One region of the Janthinobacterium sp. B9-8 genome, then DNA from elsewhere that is predicted to be linked to it. Evidence: predicted binding sites of a transcription regulator. Region 1 holds the regulator's gene; each other region holds the start of a gene.
What was found. The regulator sigma-54, encoded in region 1, starts transcription at its own class of promoters, with help from an activator protein. The targets are predictions, from matches to a motif close to TGGCANGNAANCTGCTTT.

Region 1 (4,494 bases):
TCGATAGAGCGGCAAGTTTACCTGGCTCTGCGGTTGCAATTAATGCAAATCAGCCCGATATGCTAGTAGATAAAGCCACTGCAGTGCGTTTTGGTGAAGATGGACGCCCCTTGTCTTTGCTAACCGCCACCCATGTTTCTCATTTGCCCGCTGGCGATATCACCTGGCTGGAAAAACCACATTTACGCTATACCGCCCCTGATCAGCCTCGTTTAGAAGTCACTGGCGAGCGTGCTAAATCAATAAAACAGGGGAGTGAAGTCTGGTTTCCCGGCATGGTTAAAATGGTTAGATCGGCCAGTGCTACGCAAGCAGAGTTAACGATTAATGGGCGTGATATGCGCGTTTTACCGCAGGAAGGACTTGCCAGCTCAGAAGCGCCGGCAATCGCAGTGATGGGCACGTATGTTATTGAATCAGTCGGTTTTATTGCTGATTCCAAGGCTGAAACGCTAGAACTTAAATCTAAAGTCAGGATGAGCTATGAGCCGATTCGCACCCGTTAAAGTTGTTTTACTCATGCTGCTGGCAGGCTCTGTATATGCAGAAAAAGCAGACCGGGAAAAACAGATCAATATTGTTGCTGCAAATTGTGTAATGAATCAAAAAACGCAGGCTAGCGTTTGTAGCAAAGATGTGGTGCTGACCCAAGGCACACTCAGCATTCGGGCTGATAAGCTGACGGTACGTCAGGATGAGGCGGGCAATCAATTTGTTGCTGGCAATGGCGGGCCGGTTCGCTTTCGGCAGAAAATGGATGGCGGTAATGATTGGGTGGATGCCGAAGCGCAGCGTTTTGATTATGACGGGCGCACCGGCATTCTTAAGTTGATTGATAAGGCATGGGTGAAACGTGGGGAAGATCAAATTCATAGCGATTTGATTACTTACGATTTAAACAATGAAGCCTATCAAGCGCAGAGCAAACCAGAGAGCGGCGGGCGCGTCAATATCGTGATTACACCGAAAAAGGCACCTGCACCATGAGTAGTTCTTTACGAGCGGAGCAGCTAGAAAAACGTTACGGAAAAAGAACCGTGGTGCGTGATGTCACTATGGAAATTTCAAGTGGAGAAGTGGTAGGTTTGCTTGGCCCTAATGGCGCGGGTAAAACCACCAGTTTTTATATGCTTGTGGGTCTGGTCGCGATGAATGGCGGGCGTATTACGCTGGATGGCGAGGATATCGGCCATTTACCCATTCATCAGCGGGCGCGGCGAGGTTTAGGCTACTTGCCACAAGAAGCGTCTATCTTTCGTAAAATGACAGTGGCACAAAATATCACTGCAGTGCTTGAATTGCATTGTAAAAATCGCGATGAAATAAACGCCCGGCTTGATGAGCTGCTGCACGATTTGCACATTGATCATTTGCGTGATGCAGGTGCAATGGGCTTATCAGGGGGCGAGCGTCGCCGGGTAGAAATTGCCCGTGCCTTGGCCGCCAGCCCGCGTTTTATCTTGCTGGATGAGCCATTTGCAGGGGTAGACCCGATTGCTGTGATGGATATTCAACGTATTATTGGTTTTTTAAAGCAACGTGGAATCGGTGTCTTGATCACTGATCATAATGTGCGTGAAACCCTTGGTATTTGCGATCGTGCCTACATCATCTCCGAAGGTGCGGTGATGGCGTCTGGTGCTCCGAAAGATATTGTAGAAAATGAAAGTGTGCGTCGGGTCTATCTCGGTGAACATTTCCGCATGTAAATGAAACAAACCCTGCAGCTGCGGTTATCCCAGCAACTTAATCTTACTCCTCAGTTGCAGCAGGCTATCAAGCTGCTGCAGCTTTCCACTCTTGAGTTTCAACAAGAGCTTGAACAGTATCTGAGCGAAAACCCGTTATTGGAGCGTGGCGAAGAAGCCGCTGCTGGCGAGGCAGAGCAAGCAGAGCCGCAGTGGGAAATGGGTGAAGACGATGGTTTACGCTGGGAAGGCACAAGCCACGGGAGCTCGGATGATGACGATGATTTTGATCCGGCCAGCAATATCGCCCGCGATTTAGATTTACGCGAATACTTGCTGCAGCAAGCAGGTTTGCTGCCTTTGTCGCATCGGGATAAGTCCTTGTTATTGATGCTGATTGAGGCATTGGATGAAGATGGGTTTCTTTCTCAATCCTTAGAAGATGTCTTTTCTCAGCTGCCAGAGGAACTTATCCAAGATTATGAACTCGAACTTGATGACTTAAGAATTGCTTTAATTCGCTTACAGCATTTAGAGCCTTTGGGAATTGGAGCAAGAGATACCGCTGATTGTTTATGCTTACAATTGCGCCAGAAGCCAGTGAGCGCCGCCCGTGATTTAGCCTTGCAGATTGCCGAAAATTCACTCGATTTATTAGCTGGCCGGGACTACACTAGGCTTAAACGGGCTTTTAAATGCGAGGATGCTGAGTTAAAAGCAGCGCAAGAATTGATTGTAAGTTTAAACCCTAGGCCAAGCGCACAATGGTCTGTAGCATCGCCTAGATATGTAAGCCCTGATGTCGTTGTACAAAAAGTACGCGGTGTTTGGCGGGTTAGATTACACGATGCTTCGATGCCTAAATTGCGCGTGAATCGCCTTTATGCAGATATCTTACAAAAAGGCGATGGCGGCCATTTAGCGCGAGAGTTACAAGAAGCACGTTGGTTAGTAAAAAGTGTGCAGCAGCGATTTGATACCATTTTGCGAGTAGCCACAGCGATTGTAGAACGGCAGCGCGCATTTTTTGAACACGGTGAAGTGGCGATGCGCCCGCTAGTGCTCAGAGATATCGCCGAAGAGCTAGATTTACATGAGTCGACTATTTCTAGGGTAACCACGCAAAAATATATGCTTACGCCGCGTGGCCTATATGAATTTAAGTTTTTCTTCGGTAGCCATGTTGATACGGATGCCGGAGGAGAGTGTTCTGCTACAGCGATCAAAGCATTGATCAAGCAGATGGTGCAGCAAGAAGATAAGAAAAAACCTTTAAGTGATAGCGTATTGGCAGAAGCATTATCCGCTCAAGGTATTGTGGTAGCCCGGCGCACCGTTGCCAAATACCGTGAAGCGTTGCAGATTTACCCAGTAAGTCAGCGCAAAAGTTTGTAAGGCCCCAACGGAAGGAGTAACCCTATGAATTTGAATATCAGTGGCCATCATCTTGAAGTGACCCCATCTATCCGTGAGTATGTAAACAGTAAGATGGAGCGGGTCATTCGACACTTTGACAATGTAATTGACGTTAATGTCATCCTATCCGTGGAGAAACTGCAACATCAGGTTGAAGCAACCGTTCACGTTCGCGGCCGCGATATCCACGTCGAAGCGACGGATGAAAATATGTATGCAGCCATTGACTTGCTGGCCGATAAGCTAGACCGACAAGTTGTGAAGCACAAAGAAAAATCGATGGATCATCGTAACGAATCCATTAAGCAGCACCAGCCTGCCGCTGAATAAAGCGACTTTTCTCACCTTAGCGGGAACCGGAATACTCAGGTTCCCGTTTTTGTTTTTAAACGACGGCGCTACAATGGGTGTCGTCCCTGTTTTGGTCTGTCTACAATGAGCTTGATCGCCCAAATTTTGCCTAGCGGAAATGTCTTCCTTGATATGGAAGTCGGCAGCAAAAAACGTATTTTTGAACAAGTCGGCATTCTGTTTGAGAATAGCCACGGTATTGCCCGCAGTGTTATTTTTGATAGCCTGTTTGCCCGGGAAAAGCTTGGTTCCACAGGGCTTGGGCAAGGTGTTGCCATCCCGCATGGCCGGATTAAAGGTTTGAAAGAAGCTACAGGCGCATTTGTACGGCTTAATGAGCCTATCCCTTATGACGCGCCTGATGGCAAACCGGTTTCCTTGGTATTTGTGTTGCTGGTGCCTGCTCACGCTACCGATTTACATCTGCAAATTTTGTCCGAACTGGCTCAGCTTTTCTCAGATAAAGTATTGCGCGAGAGCCTGCTGGCGGCCACCGAACCCGGCCAAATCTGGAAGCTAATCAGTACTTGGGAGCCTTATGCCACAGATTTCAGTTAGACAGCTTTTTATCGATAACGCCGAGAAGCTGCGACTGACGTGGGTAGCAGGGCAATCGGGTGCGAATAATCTGCTATCTAATGATGCATCTGAGCAAAAGCCAACACTCTCTTTAGTCGGCCACCTGAATTTTATCCACCCCAACCGCATTCAGGTGCTTGGGGTGGCAGAAACGGTTTATCTGCTGCAGCTTAGCCCCGAGGCGCAAAGAGAATCCCTCGCGCGGCTGTTCTCTAATGAAATGGCTGCTGTGATTGTGGCCAATGGCCAGATTGTGGGCGACTGCCTGCGCGAAGCCTCTGAGCGTTTTCATGTGCCGCTGCTCACCTCCCCCGAGCAATCCCCCTATTTGATGGATGTACTACGCTATTACCTCTCGAAGGCATTGGCGGTTTCTACGCATCTGCACGGGGTGTTTTTGGATGTGCTGGAAGTGGGCGTTTTGCTGACTGGCGAATCGTCGATGGGTAAGAGCGAGCTG
Region 2 (4,494 bases), 1.8 Mb from region 1:
AAGCCCCCAAACGCATCATCACCGTGCGCGGTGTGGGCTATGTATTTGCTAAAACGGAGGATTAAAAATGCCCCGCTCTGCAATAAAGCCCAAATATTGAAACACAGAGCTCACAAAGAACATGAAGTTTGAGGGAGAAAAACGAGAGCTAAATTAAGTTAATTTAATAGATTTTGAGTATCTTAAAAATGAGCAATCTGGATTCATATCGCAGCTCATAGTACGGGGCTTAAATCTCCCCTTGAAACACGCCGTAGCGAGGAACAAGCGGGGCGGGGTTTCGGCCAGAGGCAGCGAGGCACGAGCGAGTCTCGCCTGCCGCCGACTCGATTGTCCGCAGCGTAGGAGCCTTCGTGTTATTGGTGTTGTGGCTTGGCTTCGTTTCTTGGCCACACAAGAAAGGAAGGTCCAGCGGGACGCCCGCACCTAAATTAACGTGCCGAAGGCACTTAAAAGATCTTTTTGGCTTTGCCTAGCGCCTATGAAATAAAACCCATCGCTTTTGTAGAGGCGGTGCGCAAGAAAAACAAACTTGCACACCCTATAAAAACCAAGCTTTGCCCTGTTAAGTTGCCTGGGTTGGTGAAAAAACCACCAGATACGCACATCAAAAGCTGATAAACATCGGGTTTCCCCCGCCCTACATCAAATATCACCCTGCTAAAGGACTCACCGTGCGGCATAAGCTTTACTGGCAGATTTACTTTACCGTTGTTGGCAGCCTGGTGTTATTTGCACTTCTGGCGGGGCTGCTTTATCAATGGCATGACGATCCGCCGCCCAGACGCTTAATCCATGGCACGGCTAATTTGCTGGCTGCGGCGCTTCCACCTGCTGATCGGCCCATTAGCGAGCAAGCTGCAGTTTTTACCCAGCTGACTCAGGAATTCGATATCCCTATCAGCCTTTATGCAGCGAACGGACAAATGATTGCCAGCGTAGGCGAGCCTTTGGAGTTAAGGCGAGGCAAGCCACGTATTTTTCAATTACGCCTGCCCGACCAGCGCCTGATTCTGGTTGGCCGCCCAGCACATCGTGAAAAAAGCCCCGGCCTATTGGCAGGCTTTGCCATGTTGGCACTGGCCATTGCCATTGCGGCGATTCCATTGGCGCGTAAGCTCAGCCGTCGTTTAGAGGCACTTGCCAATCAGCTTGATGCTTTAGGTGAAGGGAATTTTTCGGTGCGATTGCCTGTACATGGCAAAGATGAAGTATCGCGGCTATCGATTCGCTTTAACCGCGCCGCCGAGCAAATTGCCGAACTGCTGAACGCGCACAAAAATCTACTCGCTCACGCCTCGCATGAATTACGCTCGCCACTGGCCCGTTTGCAAATGGCCGCCACCCTGCTGGGCGATCATGCCCCTGCCCATTTGCAGAAAGAACTCAGCCAGAATATCAGCGAGCTGAATGAGCTGGTCGAAGAGATTCTGCTGATGAGCCGCCTTGATGCAAGGCCAGAAAGCCTGCAAACCCAGCGCCTTGATTTGCTTGAGCTGTGCCAGATTGAAGCCGCACCTTTTCAGGCCAGCGTAGCAGGCCCCAATACCGAGATCGAAGCTGACCCGCGACTCTTAAAACGCCTCATCCGTAATCTATTAGAAAACGCCAACCGCTATGGCGCGGCACCATTAAGCATTCGTATTGATATAGAGGCCGATTGGGTGCGGCTCAATGTGTGCGATCAAGGAGCAGGCATTGCAGCAGCAGCCCAGCCGCATATCTTCGAGCCATTTTACCGCCCACCCGGCACGCCCGAGGGCAAAGGCGGCCATGGCTTAGGGCTGGCGCTGGTTAAACGGATTGCCGAGCATCATGGTGGCAACGTTGAATATCAATCGCCAGCAAGCGGGGGCAGCTGTTTTAAAGTCAGCTTTAAAAGAAGCACTCAAGCTTAATCTGCAATACATACCCATCATTTTCTAAATAGAGCACCCGCTTCTGAAGCACAGCACCTCGCTACTTGCTTTTGAACCTGCTCGCCCGCTTATAACCAACGCGGCAAATATTCTGCATCGCTTTCACAAAGGCATCACCGAATCGTCACGGCCAAGTCACACACTTTCTGCATAGTGGATATCAGTTTATATAGGGCCGAAAGCCTGCCCCGGCACGCTTTCTCTTAATCGCAAAAATTCTTGTAAGGCCATCCACATGCTGAAATCCTCACTCCTTGCACTGACTTTAGTAATCGCTACCCCTAGCCATGCCGGCCTGGCTAGCGGCGATATGGCTTTCACTACCTTTAATGCTGATGAAGATGGCTGGGCCATGGCCACTTTTGTCGATATCGCAGCCAATACCAAAATCTATTTCACAGATAATGAATGGAATGGCGCAGGCTTTAATAAAGGCGAGAGTTTTCATGAATGGCTAAGCGGTTCTGCAAGCATCACTGCAGGCACGGTGATTCGCTTTAGTGCTACAGATGATGCACGCAAGCTCTCGTCTTCCTTAGGTTTATTCAGCCGCAGCAATGTATCTGGCAGCAATAACTTTGGGCTAAGCCAATCTGCCGAAACGGTTTATGCCTATCTCGGTACATCGGCCACTGCCCCCACTACTTTCCTAGCAGCGATTTCTACCGGCGCTTTCAGCAGTGCAGAAGGTGGCTTAACAAATACGGGCTTATCGACTGGCAATGGCGCAATCCAGCTGAGAAATGGTTCTGATTTCGCGGAATACACCGGTTTACGCACTGGCCAAGCACAGATGAGCGATTACAAAGCGCTGGTCAATAACACAGGCAACTGGTCTGATCTAGGCAATGGCAACTTTGCCAATCTGGCCGCAAATACCGGCTCTTTCGGTAAAACTATCACCCCCGTACCAGAGCCTGAAACCTACGCGCTGATGGGGCTGGGCATGATTGCCTTGCTCACGCGCCGCCGTAAGCTGCGAGTGTAAAGCGGGCTATATTTTGAAAACGGGTGCATGCCAAAGCTTGCACCCGTCCTGAAGTTAGCTCCTACCGTGGCTCAATCCGCAGCCAGCCATTGATACATCACCAGCGTATCCACAAAACCCAGCTGCTTATGCCGGTAAGCTTTAGGCACCCTGCCCACCACTTCAAAACCCAGCTTTTGCCACAACGCCACTGCCACAGTATTGCTTGAAACCACGGCATTAAATTGCATGGCCTTAAAACCCAGCGCCAAAGCACGCTGCTGTGAATGCTGGCACAGCGCTTTGGCCACGCCTTTGCCTCTGGCGGCATCTGCCACCATATAGCCGCAATTGCTTACATGTGCGCCCGGTCCGCTGGCATTGGCTTTAATATAATAAGAGCCAAGCACCACGCCATCTTCCACCGCTGCATAGGTTTCGGCAGGCAGTGTGCACCACAGCTCAAATGCTTGCTGCTCGTTTAAATCAGGGTCAAATGCATAGGTTTCTTCTGCTTGAATAATTGCAGAAAATACAGACCAAAACTGAGAGAACAATTCGGGGGTCATTGCAACTATATTCATTGATCACTTCTCGCGTAAATAAACAGGGATGCGCTTTTTAAAAAGCTTATCACGCTCATCCCCAATATTTTTCCAGATACAAATGGCCAGCTTGGGATGCTCGGCATAAAAAGATTTACTAAAAATTAAAAAGTAATCTTTTGTGCTGATATCCGGCTCTAAGCGCTGTATTTTTAATTTTTTATTCTGCTCTAAAAAAGCATCACCCAGATGTTGCTGCGTCGCATAAGCATCAATACGGCCTGCCGTTAATTTGGCAAAGTTATTTTCGATACTAAGCGCCTCTTCATAGGGAATATTTAATCGCTCTAGATCTTTAACAACCGACCACCCCATATTTGCCCCCACTTTGCCCTGCAAACCCGTCAACCCCTTGCCATCCCAAACCAGCTTCGATGCTCGGTTTACAAAAAAAGCATAGCGCAGAGTCGTTAAGCGCTGGCTATGATCGGGCAATTCATCGCGCATAGGATAAACAGCAAAGGCGGCGCGCTCCTCCGTATATGAGAGCATTAACACGCCTTGAATCAAATTACTTTTTAAACTATTCAGTAATCGCAAAGGGGGATAGCGTTCTATCTCTGGCAAAACGCCACACTGTGTTGCTGCAGCACGTGCCTGCTCAATTGCAATCCCTGGCAAAGCCTGCAATTGTAAACTATCGCCCATAATATAAGGAGGAGATGATTGCTGATTCACCCCGATACGCAGCACAATCTCTGCCTGTGCTGCTGCCACTGGCAAGCTCGCCAAGACACCTATTCCAAGAAATTTTGCTTTATTCATTTTTCCAGCTTAGCAGCAAAGCACAAAGACTCCTCTTGCTAATCACATCAAACCGACAATGTGCCTGCACACAAGCAAGCTGACACTGCTTATAATCTAGCCTCTGCTCACCCTGGCCACTTTTATGTCTTTGCCGCAATACTGGCGCACCCCGCTCTGCCTTGCTCCCCGCCCTTTACACCCCTGGCTTACCGAACGCGGCTCTCTTACCGCCATGCTGATGGCGCATTTTCCTGAG
Region 3 (4,494 bases), 860 kb from region 1:
TGCTGGCGATACGTTTCTACTTTGCCAAAGTTAGGATCATCATGGCTCAGCGAGGGAGGGAACTTGGGCGCTGCCAGCTCTACACCAGAATCGGCCGATATTTTAAGTTTGTTTTTATATAGATAGTAGCCGTCTGCAATGGCAAAACGCACTTCTACCGTTTGATGGTCTTTAGCTTTGGCACTCATTTTGAGCGCTTGTTCAGGCTCTAAAAAAACCGGATCCTCGGCCCAGGCCTGACTAAAGCTCAGTGCCAGAAGTGCGGCGCATAGCGTGCTTTTAATGGTTTTAAACATGGTTTCTCTGTTGAAGCGTGTTGGGTGGGGACAAGCTGCGACGCGAATTAAATCTAAATACGTTTTCATTCTCAAGCCATGGTTTTCGGAGTGTGTGAAACGACGAAGTCGTTGCGCACCAAGAGCTGGCGCGCAAGAAAAACACGCGCACACCTTAAGCAAGATCACTTATTTAATCTCTTAGCGATATCCTGCCACAGTATAAAGCTTATCAACCACGTAATTTAACGCCGGAATGTCAATTTCAAGAGCGCGTTTGTTGAGGCAGCGCTCGCTGACTGTGTAGCCTGCACCGTAGTACTGGCCGCTGTTCCCGTTAAAGTGGCGCTGCCATTGGCATTAAGCTGCAGATTCAGCTTACGTGGCGCGCCATTCGCATCCAGTTTTACCCATGATTCGATTTGTACGTCGCCACTTTTGAGCAAATCAGCCTAGCTGATTCCGGCTTGGGCATTGCAAGTGCTTTGACCGGCAAGGGTAATGCTTGCGCGGTTTTTGCGATCAGGGACGAGTGGGTTTGCGAGTGGCCATTTACAGAATAATATTTATTCTCATTAGCAATAAGCTATTTCACTGTCAAATTAAAAGGCGTGCATTAAATGGTGCAGTGCGGTGTTTTTGCTTTAATTGAGTCATTGGTCAGTAAAATAGAGGCGTTGCAAGCTTTAGGTGAATTATTACCGCACCTTAAACGCGCGCTTTATCTTGCAGTGCATCATTTTGGCGCTAGGTAGATCGCTGTATCATTTCTGCACTAAAAGCGTTTTTCTTGCCAAAGAAGGTGCTGATGAGCCGCTGGGTTGCTTGTTTTTCTAAAATAAAGCAGGGCACGTTTATTGCTGGATGAGCCCTATCCCTCTGCTATTGGCTTTATTATGCTGCGCATACTTTTAGTCAACGAAAGTCCAAAATCATCGAAAGCGCTGGGGCAAGCCTTGCAAGATGACGCTTATACGCTGCTGCCAGAGCTCAATAGCGCTAGCTGCCTATGGCAGGAAGCCAAAAAATCCCAGCCCGATCTGATTCTGATCAATACCTGCGTCCCCTCTCAAACCCTGCTTGAGCAGCTGCAAGCGATGCGTGGCGCTGTGCCGGTATTGATGCTTGTAGAAGGGCTGAATCAAGTGCAGATTCAGGCCTCTTTGCAAGCAGGGGTAAGCCATCTGATCGATTGTTTTGCAGCAGAAAAATGGGCAGGCGCGGTGATGATGGCTTTTGCTCAATTTGAGCAAAGCAAAGCTTTGCAGCAGCGAATTAGCCTGCTTGAGCAGCAATTAGCCGATCGAAAAGTGATCGATCAAGCCAAAGGCCTATTGATGGATAAACGCCGCTTAAGCGAAGGCGAAGCCTACGAAACCCTGCGTCGCCAAGCCATGAAACAGGGCATGAAGCTGGGGGATGTGGCAAGGCAAGTCTTGGCGATGGCGGATTTGCTGGGGTGATACGCCGTGTCTTTTTTTGCGCGGGCAAGATAAAGCTTTTTACCCCCCCTACAAAGTCTGTTTTGTGCAAATCCTGTGCAAGTCTATGTTGCGCTGCGTCATTCTGGTGCGGTGCATTCTTTTCTTTTTGGTGCGGCCTGAGGGCTTTTTATTCTATCTGTTTGATTTTTATGTGTTTTTGTTTGTTTGTTGCGGCTGGCATAGCGTTTGCTACGTAATGATATAGGGCCAGTAGGCCCACAAAGATTCAAAGCTTAGTGCAATGATGCGCTGGGTGTGGGGAAGGTCAATGGCGGCCCATCTCCCTCGAGGACAACGGCGTCCCTCCACGATTGTGGCGGGACGCTTTTTTTTTTGCAGTCTTTCTAGAGGTAGACATCATGGATCGTAGCTTTTGGCGTTCAGGCCATACTCCCACTCTTCTTACTGCTTTTCTCTATTTTGATCTGAGTTTTATGGTCTGGTATCTGCTTGGCCCCTTGCAGATACAGATTGCCACGGCGCTGAGCTTATCGACCAGCGAGCGTGGCCTGATGGTGGCCACGCCCATCTTGGCGGGGGCTTTGCTGCGCTTGGTTTTAGGCGTGTTTGTGGATCGCATTGGTGCCAAGCGCACGGGGTTTTTTGCGCAGCTGATTGTGATTTTTGCGCTGTTAAGTGCCTGGCAGCTCGGTGTGCATAGCATGGCAGAAGCGCTGCTACTGGGTGTGTTTCTAGGCTTTGCAGGCGCTGCATTTGCGGTGGCTTTGCCGCTGGCTTCCCGCTGGTATCCACCGCAGCACCAAGGCACGGCGATGGGGATTGCCGGGGCGGGCAATTCTGGCACCGTGTTTGCCGCGCTGTTTGCGCCGGTGTTGGCGATTATATTTGGCTGGCAAAACGTGTTTGGCCTAGCAGTGATTCCTCTTCTCTTTGCCTTAGTGCTCTATACCGTGTTTGCCAAAGATGCACCTGGGTCGGTTAATCCTAAAAGCATGAGCGACTACGCCAAGGTATTAAATAATAAAGATGCTTGGTTATTTATGGGCTTTTACGCCATCACCTTTGGTGGTTTCTCTGGCTTTGCCAGCGCCTTGCCCGGCTACTTTCATGATCAATTTGGCTTTGCACCCAAAATGGCCGGCTGGTACACCGCGGCCTGTGTATTAGCAGGCTCGGCGATGCGCCCGCTCGGCGGTGTGATCGCCGACCGAATCGGCGGTACTCGCACCCTGCTAATTGTTTATGTTTGCTCGGCTGTGTTGATTGGCCTCACCGGCCTTGGCTTAGGCGGATCTAGCGTGGCCGTTTGCCTGTTTGTTGGCGCGATGCTCTGCCTTGGGGCGGGCAACGGTGCGCTGTTTCAACTGGTGCCACAACGCTTTGGCAAAGAGCTGGGCGTAATGACCGGCCTGATCGGCATGGCCGGTGGCGTAGGCGGCTTTGCACTGGCAGCGGGCCTTGGCATGGTGAAACAAGCCACCGGCAACTACAGCCTGGGCCTGTGGCTATTTTCTTTTCTATCCCTCATCGCATGGTACGGCCTCTCCGGCGTGAAAGTACGCTGGCGCAGCGCGCTGGGCGGTGATTTGGCTCAGGCAAGGATTTAAGAAGTTTTAAAAACGCTGTTTTGATCTGTGCTGAACAGGTAATTGAATGAGCTAAATCTTGGACCACAGAGGACACCGAGCAGCACAGAGTTTCACAGAGGAAGGCATCTATCGTGAAGAGGACTCTGCGGTGGAGGCACTTAAAATATTTGATTTTCTCTGTGTAACTCTGTGCCCTTTGTGCTCTCTGTGGTTCAAGGTTTAGCAAAATATATAAATAACATTTATGTAAAGGATCCAGCCATGACTAAACCCAAGCTTGTCGTTGTCGGAAACGGTATGGCCGGTATTCGTACGGTGGAGGAGCTGTTGGCTCTTGCGCCTGATCGCTACGACATCACCGTGTTTGGCGCAGAGCCGCATCCTAATTACAACCGTATTTTGCTCAGCCCAGTGCTGGCGGGTGAGCAGACTTTTGATCAGATCGTGCTCAATCCTTTGAGCTGGTATAGCGACAACCATATCACTCTGCATTTGGGCAAAACCATTGCCAAAATTGATAGGGTGCGGCGGGTGGTTATTACCGAAGATGGCGTGGAGGAGGGCTACGACAGGCTGCTGCTGGCTACTGGCTCCACGCCTTTTATCCTGCCTGTTCCGGGCAAAGATTTAAATGGCGTGATTAGCTACCGCGATATTTATGACACCGAGGCGATGATTGCCGCTGCCAAAGTTAAAAAGCACGCCGTGGTGATTGGCGGTGGTTTGCTAGGGCTGGAGGCCGCCAATGGCCTGATGCTGCGCGGTATGGAAGTCTCTGTGGTGCACTTGGGTGATTGGTTGCTGGATAAGCAGCTGGATATTACGGCTGGCAAGTTATTGCAGGATTCTCTTATCGCCCGAGGTTTAAAGTTTTTGATGGGCCAATCCACCGCCGCTATTTTAGGTAACGAAGCTGGAGAAGTGGTAGGCGTGCGCTTTAAAGATGGCAGCGAGCTGGCAACTGATTTGGTGGTGATGGCCGTAGGGATACGCCCAAATACCAAGCTTGCCGAAGCGGCAGGTCTGTTTTGCAAAAATGGCATTGTGGTGAGCGATGCCCTGCAAAGTTATGACCCGCGCATTTACGCCGTGGGTGAATGCGTCAACCACCGTGGCGTGGCTTACGGCCTAGTTGCCCCCTTATTTGAAATGGCCAAGGTGGCTGCTAATCATCTGGCGCTGATG
Region 4 (4,494 bases), 570 kb from region 1:
GGCGGTGACACTTACTTAATAAGCTTAATATTTCAGCATGTTGAGGCATGTAAAAAGCCATCGGAAAGATAAGTCTGTGCAGAGTATTCTGTTTGATTCCCTGACTCAATATCTTTCGCAAAAACTGACTAATTAATTGAAAATTAATACACAGTTTGACTAAATAATTTTATATTAAGGAATATCTGCGTAAGGCATTCTGCGTAAAACGATACTACTTTTACGAAGTAACTTACGATCAGATCGATTTTTATCGTAATAACGCGGGTTGGTTACCATCGAGGCTAATTTGGCCGATTGGCTTGCCCCCAAGCGAGCAGCCGACGTTTTATAGTAATAGCGTGCCGCAGCCTCGGCTCCAAATACACCGTTGCCCCACTCGATTACATTCAGGTAAATCTCAAAAATCCGTCGCTTATCTAATATGGCCTCGAGCATGACTGTAATAATGGCTTCTTCTGCCTTACGTAAAGGATTGCGGCCGCTCGATAAAAACAAGTTTTTAGCCAACTGCTGACTAATCGTCGAGCCGCCCGCCACAATGCGGCCTTTTTTAACATTTTTTTCCCAAGCGATCTGTATCCCTTCCCAATCAAAGCCTTCATGGTCCAGAAATTTAGCATCCTCACTCGCCACTAAAGCCCGCTTTAGATTAGGGGAAATTTGCGCATAGCTCACCCATTGATGGCGTAGCTCAGCCTCCGGGTTTTCTTTTTGAATTTGGCTAAGCTGCTCGCGCATAAAAGAGGTAGCAGATGGATCCATCCATTTCCACGCTAAGATGTGGCCCAATATCCATAGATTCCACAGTAAAAAAAGCAACAGTATGCAAAGCACACCCCGCCCTATCCAGCCCGCCATTGAGCGTTGTTTGGCCATTACAAAGCCGCCCTCATGCTCGTCAAGACCGGCTCCACATCAGCACGCAAACCTGTCCATAGATAAAACGCTTCTGCAGCCTGCCCCACCAGCATCCCAAGGCCATCGACACATTGCAGAGCCCCGCCAAGCCTTGCCTCAGCTAAAAAGGGCGTCTCACCCTTGCCATACATCATGTCGTAAGCCAAAGAACCGCTAGCAAAAATACCGGCAGGCAAAGCCAAATTTTGCCCGGATAGGCTGGCTGAGGTGGCATTGATCACCACATCAAATGGCCCGGTAATCGCCTCAAAAGCAGACGATTGCACAGGGAGCGCCTGGCTGGTAAAGCGTTGCGCCAAAGCCTGAGCCCGCTCTGGGCTACGATTAGCAATGCAAAGACTGCTCGGCTGCTCGGCCAATAGAGGCTGCAAAACACCTGCTGCCGCGCCGCCAGCGCCTAGAAGCAATATCCGCTTACCAGCAAGAGAGCCGTATCGGAGTAAATCACTCACCAAGCCAGCACCATCGGTGTTGTCCCCCAGCAAGCTGCCATCAGCATTTACTTTCAGCGTATTGACCGCTCCTGCAGCCGCCGCACGCGGAGTAAGCACGGCGCTAAGGCGAAAAGCATCTTCTTTAAATGGCACGGTCACATTTGCGCCTTTGCCTCCAGCAGCCACAAAATCAGCCACAACGGCAGAAAAACCGTCGAGTGGTGCAAGGCAGCGCTCGTAAACAAAGTTTTCTAAATGAAATTGTGCGGCAAAGGCTTGATGAATCTGCGGCGATTTGCTGTGCGCAATTGGATTACCCAGTACAAGATATTTCATAACGCGTCCATATAAAGCCGGCGGCGATGCGCAAGCTAAGCATATTTGATCACTTTAGCAAGATCAGCCTTGCGTCCACGGCAAACCCGCCGCTTTCCAGCCATTGACCTGACCACGCTGGCCAGCGGCATTTTTATCGCCTTCAAAACCTTCCAGAATATTAAAAGCATTGCTATAGCCATTAGCTGCTGCCAGCTCAGCAGCATCATGCGAGCGCGCACCGGTGCGGCACAAAAACATCACCACCGCTTGTGGATCAACTGTCGCTTGCAAGGTGCTTAAGAAATTAGGGTTTAGGTCCATTTTTGGATAATGCTTCCACTCATTCATTTCTGAATCAGGTACAAAGCCTACAAACTGCCATTCCGCATGAGTGCGCACATCCACCAGCTTTGCATCAGGCAGCGCTGCTAATAGAGCGGCGGCTTCTGAGGGGCTTAATGCCCCACGGTAAGATAAACTTGAAAGTACTGCACGCTCATGGGCTTGTTGCAAAATGGTATCGGCATGGCTCATCGCACTTCTCTCTTTGTGTGGCGTTTAATCCGCATATTTTACCCCGAGCTGCATCGCCTGTTAGATAAGTTTGTTTTACAAGAAAGGAACCAAAGCCCAAAGCTATAAGTCGGATTACAATCCATCCAGCTTTAAAAAAAACTTCACACAGCAGCCTAGATTTCAGCAGCTCTAAAAACCTAAGATAAGATCGGCACGAAACAGTGCTGGCATCGCACCAAAAAAGCACGCAAGATACGTTTGGCTCACCATAATGGTGCATAGGTAGTTCACGATTATCGTTTATGGCACAATGGATTCAAACGTTTTAAACATTGGCATAGTTATTGCTAAATGAATCCCTATACCGGCCAATGCCGGACACCTTATTACTTTTACCCTCGCAACAATTTTGGAGAATACCAAGATGGCAGTAGCCGACGTTCTCAACCTTATCCAGGAAAACGGCCTCAAGTTTGTTGACCTGCGTTTCACCGACACTATGGGCAAAGAGCAGCACGTTACTGTTCCGTCGCACGTAGTTGACGAAGAATGGTTCACGACTGGCCATGCTTTCGACGGCTCTTCCATTGCTGGCTGGAAAGGCATTCAAGCCTCCGACATGCTGTTGATGCCAGATGCATCGACTGCCAACATTGATCCTTTCTACGACGAACCTACTCTGTTTATGACTTGTGATGTAGTCGAGCCAGATACAGGTAAGGGCTACGATCGTGATCCACGCTCGGTTGCTAAGCGTGCTGAGCAATACCTGAAAGCCACTGGCTTGGGTGACACTGCTTACTTTGGCCCAGAACCAGAATTCTTTATTTTTGACGGCATCCGTTTTGGCTCCGATTTGTCAGGCTGCTTCTACAAAATTGAATCCGACGAAGGCGCTTGGGCGACTGCCAATAAAGTAGAAGGCGGTAATAAAGGCCACCGTCCACGTCTCAAAGGCGGTTACTTCCCAGTTCCTCCTGTCGATAGCCACCAGGATATCCGTGCCACCATGGTACTGATTCTGGAAGAGCTAGGTGTACCTGTTGAAGTGTTCCACCACGAAGTGGCGAACGCGGGCCAGAATGAAATTGGTACTAAATTCAGCACCTTGGTACAACGCGCAGACTGGACTCAAATCCTGAAATACGTAGTGCACAATGTTGCAGACCAATACGGCAAAACAGCTACCTTTATGCCTAAGCCTATCGTTGGCGATAACGGTAGCGGTATGCACGTTCACCAATCGGTTTGGAAAGACGGCAAAAACCTGTTTGCAGGTAATGCCTACGCTGGTTTGAGCGAATTCGCCCTGTTTTATATCGGCGGTATCATCAAGCACGCCAAAGCTTTGAATGCGATTACTAATCCGGGCACAAACAGCTACAAGCGCTTGGTTCCGCATTATGAAGCGCCGGTTAAATTGGCTTACTCAGCACGCAACCGCTCTGCTTCGATCCGTATTCCACACGTATCAAGCGACAAAGGCCGTCGTATTGAAGCGCGTTTCCCAGATCCATTGGCTAACCCATACCTGTGCTTCTCTGCCCTCTTGATGGCGGGCTTGGATGGCGTGCAAAACAAGATTCATCCAGGCGATCCTGCAGACAAAAACCTGTACGACTTGCCACCAGAAGAAGACAAACTGATCCCAACAGTTTGCTCATCTTTGGATGAAGCACTGGATGCGCTAGATAAAGACCGTGAGTTCCTAACTCGTGGCGGCGTATTTAGCAATGACTGGATCGACAGCTATATCGAATTGAAGATGCAAGAAGTAAACCGCATCCGCATGAGCACTCACCCGGTTGAGTTCGATATGTACTACAGCCTTTAATCTGCCCGATTAAATGTTAAAAACCCCGCACTGGTTTCAGCGCGGGGTTTTTTATTGGCTAAAGAACACGCAATTCATCGCGCTGCAAATGGGGGGCTTGCACCAGACTCGTCACCGCGGTACGCAGCATGCGCTCGCAATCTGGCAGGGCGGCTTGCGGGCGATCAGGGTAAAGATCTTGCAGCATGTCATACATGCCATCAAAGACCGCATGCAGATATAAATTACTCAGGCGTAAATCAAGCGTGTTGGGCAACTCTTGATTTTGCACGGCACGACGCAAAAGGCGCAGGCTGTAGTGCATCGCTAGCTTGGTAATCAGATCCCGGTGCCGGATCAATGAGGTATTTTCATGGCTGCGCTCACACTTAAAATACAGAATGGCAATCACAGATTGGGCCGTACCCGGCTGGCAAAATAAATTTAAATAGTACATACCGGTTTGCACCAGCGCCTCCATTGCATTGCTGC

Region 2: VN23_RS10480 (PEP-CTERM sorting domain-containing protein) is a predicted target of sigma-54. The motif match lies at 2,000-2,017, and genes of this name have one in related genera.
Region 3: VN23_RS14755 (nitrate/nitrite transporter) is a predicted target of sigma-54. The motif match lies at 1,935-1,952, and genes of this name have one in related genera.
Region 4: glnA (type I glutamate--ammonia ligase) is a predicted target of sigma-54. The motif match lies at 2,523-2,540, and genes of this name have one in related genera.

Annotation. Positions count from the first base shown of each region.
Region 1 is NZ_CP014222.1:4,145,430-4,149,923, forward strand. It holds gene lptC (LPS export ABC transporter periplasmic protein LptC) at 1-506, shown strand, start outside; gene lptA (lipopolysaccharide transport periplasmic protein LptA) at 484-987, shown strand; gene lptB (LPS export ABC transporter ATP-binding protein) at 984-1,709, shown strand; gene VN23_RS18715 (RNA polymerase factor sigma-54) at 1,710-3,083, shown strand; gene hpf (ribosome hibernation-promoting factor, HPF/YfiA family) at 3,108-3,434, shown strand; gene ptsN (PTS IIA-like nitrogen regulatory protein PtsN) at 3,540-4,013, shown strand; gene hprK (HPr(Ser) kinase/phosphatase) at 3,994-4,494, shown strand, end outside.
Region 2 is NZ_CP014222.1:2,339,342-2,343,835, forward strand. It holds gene VN23_RS10470 (response regulator) at 1-65, shown strand, start outside; gene VN23_RS10475 (HAMP domain-containing sensor histidine kinase) at 675-1,898, shown strand; gene VN23_RS10480 (PEP-CTERM sorting domain-containing protein) at 2,155-2,907, shown strand; gene VN23_RS10485 (GNAT family N-acetyltransferase) at 2,979-3,470, opposite strand; gene VN23_RS10490 (substrate-binding periplasmic protein) at 3,474-4,256, opposite strand; gene VN23_RS10495 (chorismate--pyruvate lyase family protein) at 4,381-4,494, shown strand, end outside.
Region 3 is NZ_CP014222.1:3,284,646-3,289,139, reverse strand. It holds gene dsbD (protein-disulfide reductase DsbD) at 1-365, opposite strand, end outside; gene VN23_RS14760 (ANTAR domain-containing response regulator) at 1,172-1,738, shown strand; gene VN23_RS14755 (nitrate/nitrite transporter) at 2,119-3,327, shown strand; gene nirB (nitrite reductase large subunit NirB) at 3,571-4,494, shown strand, end outside.
Region 4 is NZ_CP014222.1:4,711,031-4,715,524, reverse strand. It holds gene VN23_RS21175 (tetratricopeptide repeat protein) at 1-49, opposite strand, end outside; gene mtgA (monofunctional biosynthetic peptidoglycan transglycosylase) at 175-879, opposite strand; gene aroE (shikimate dehydrogenase) at 879-1,691, opposite strand; gene VN23_RS21160 (rhodanese-like domain-containing protein) at 1,755-2,207, opposite strand; gene glnA (type I glutamate--ammonia ligase) at 2,614-4,023, shown strand; gene VN23_RS21150 (TetR family transcriptional regulator) at 4,082-4,494, opposite strand, start outside.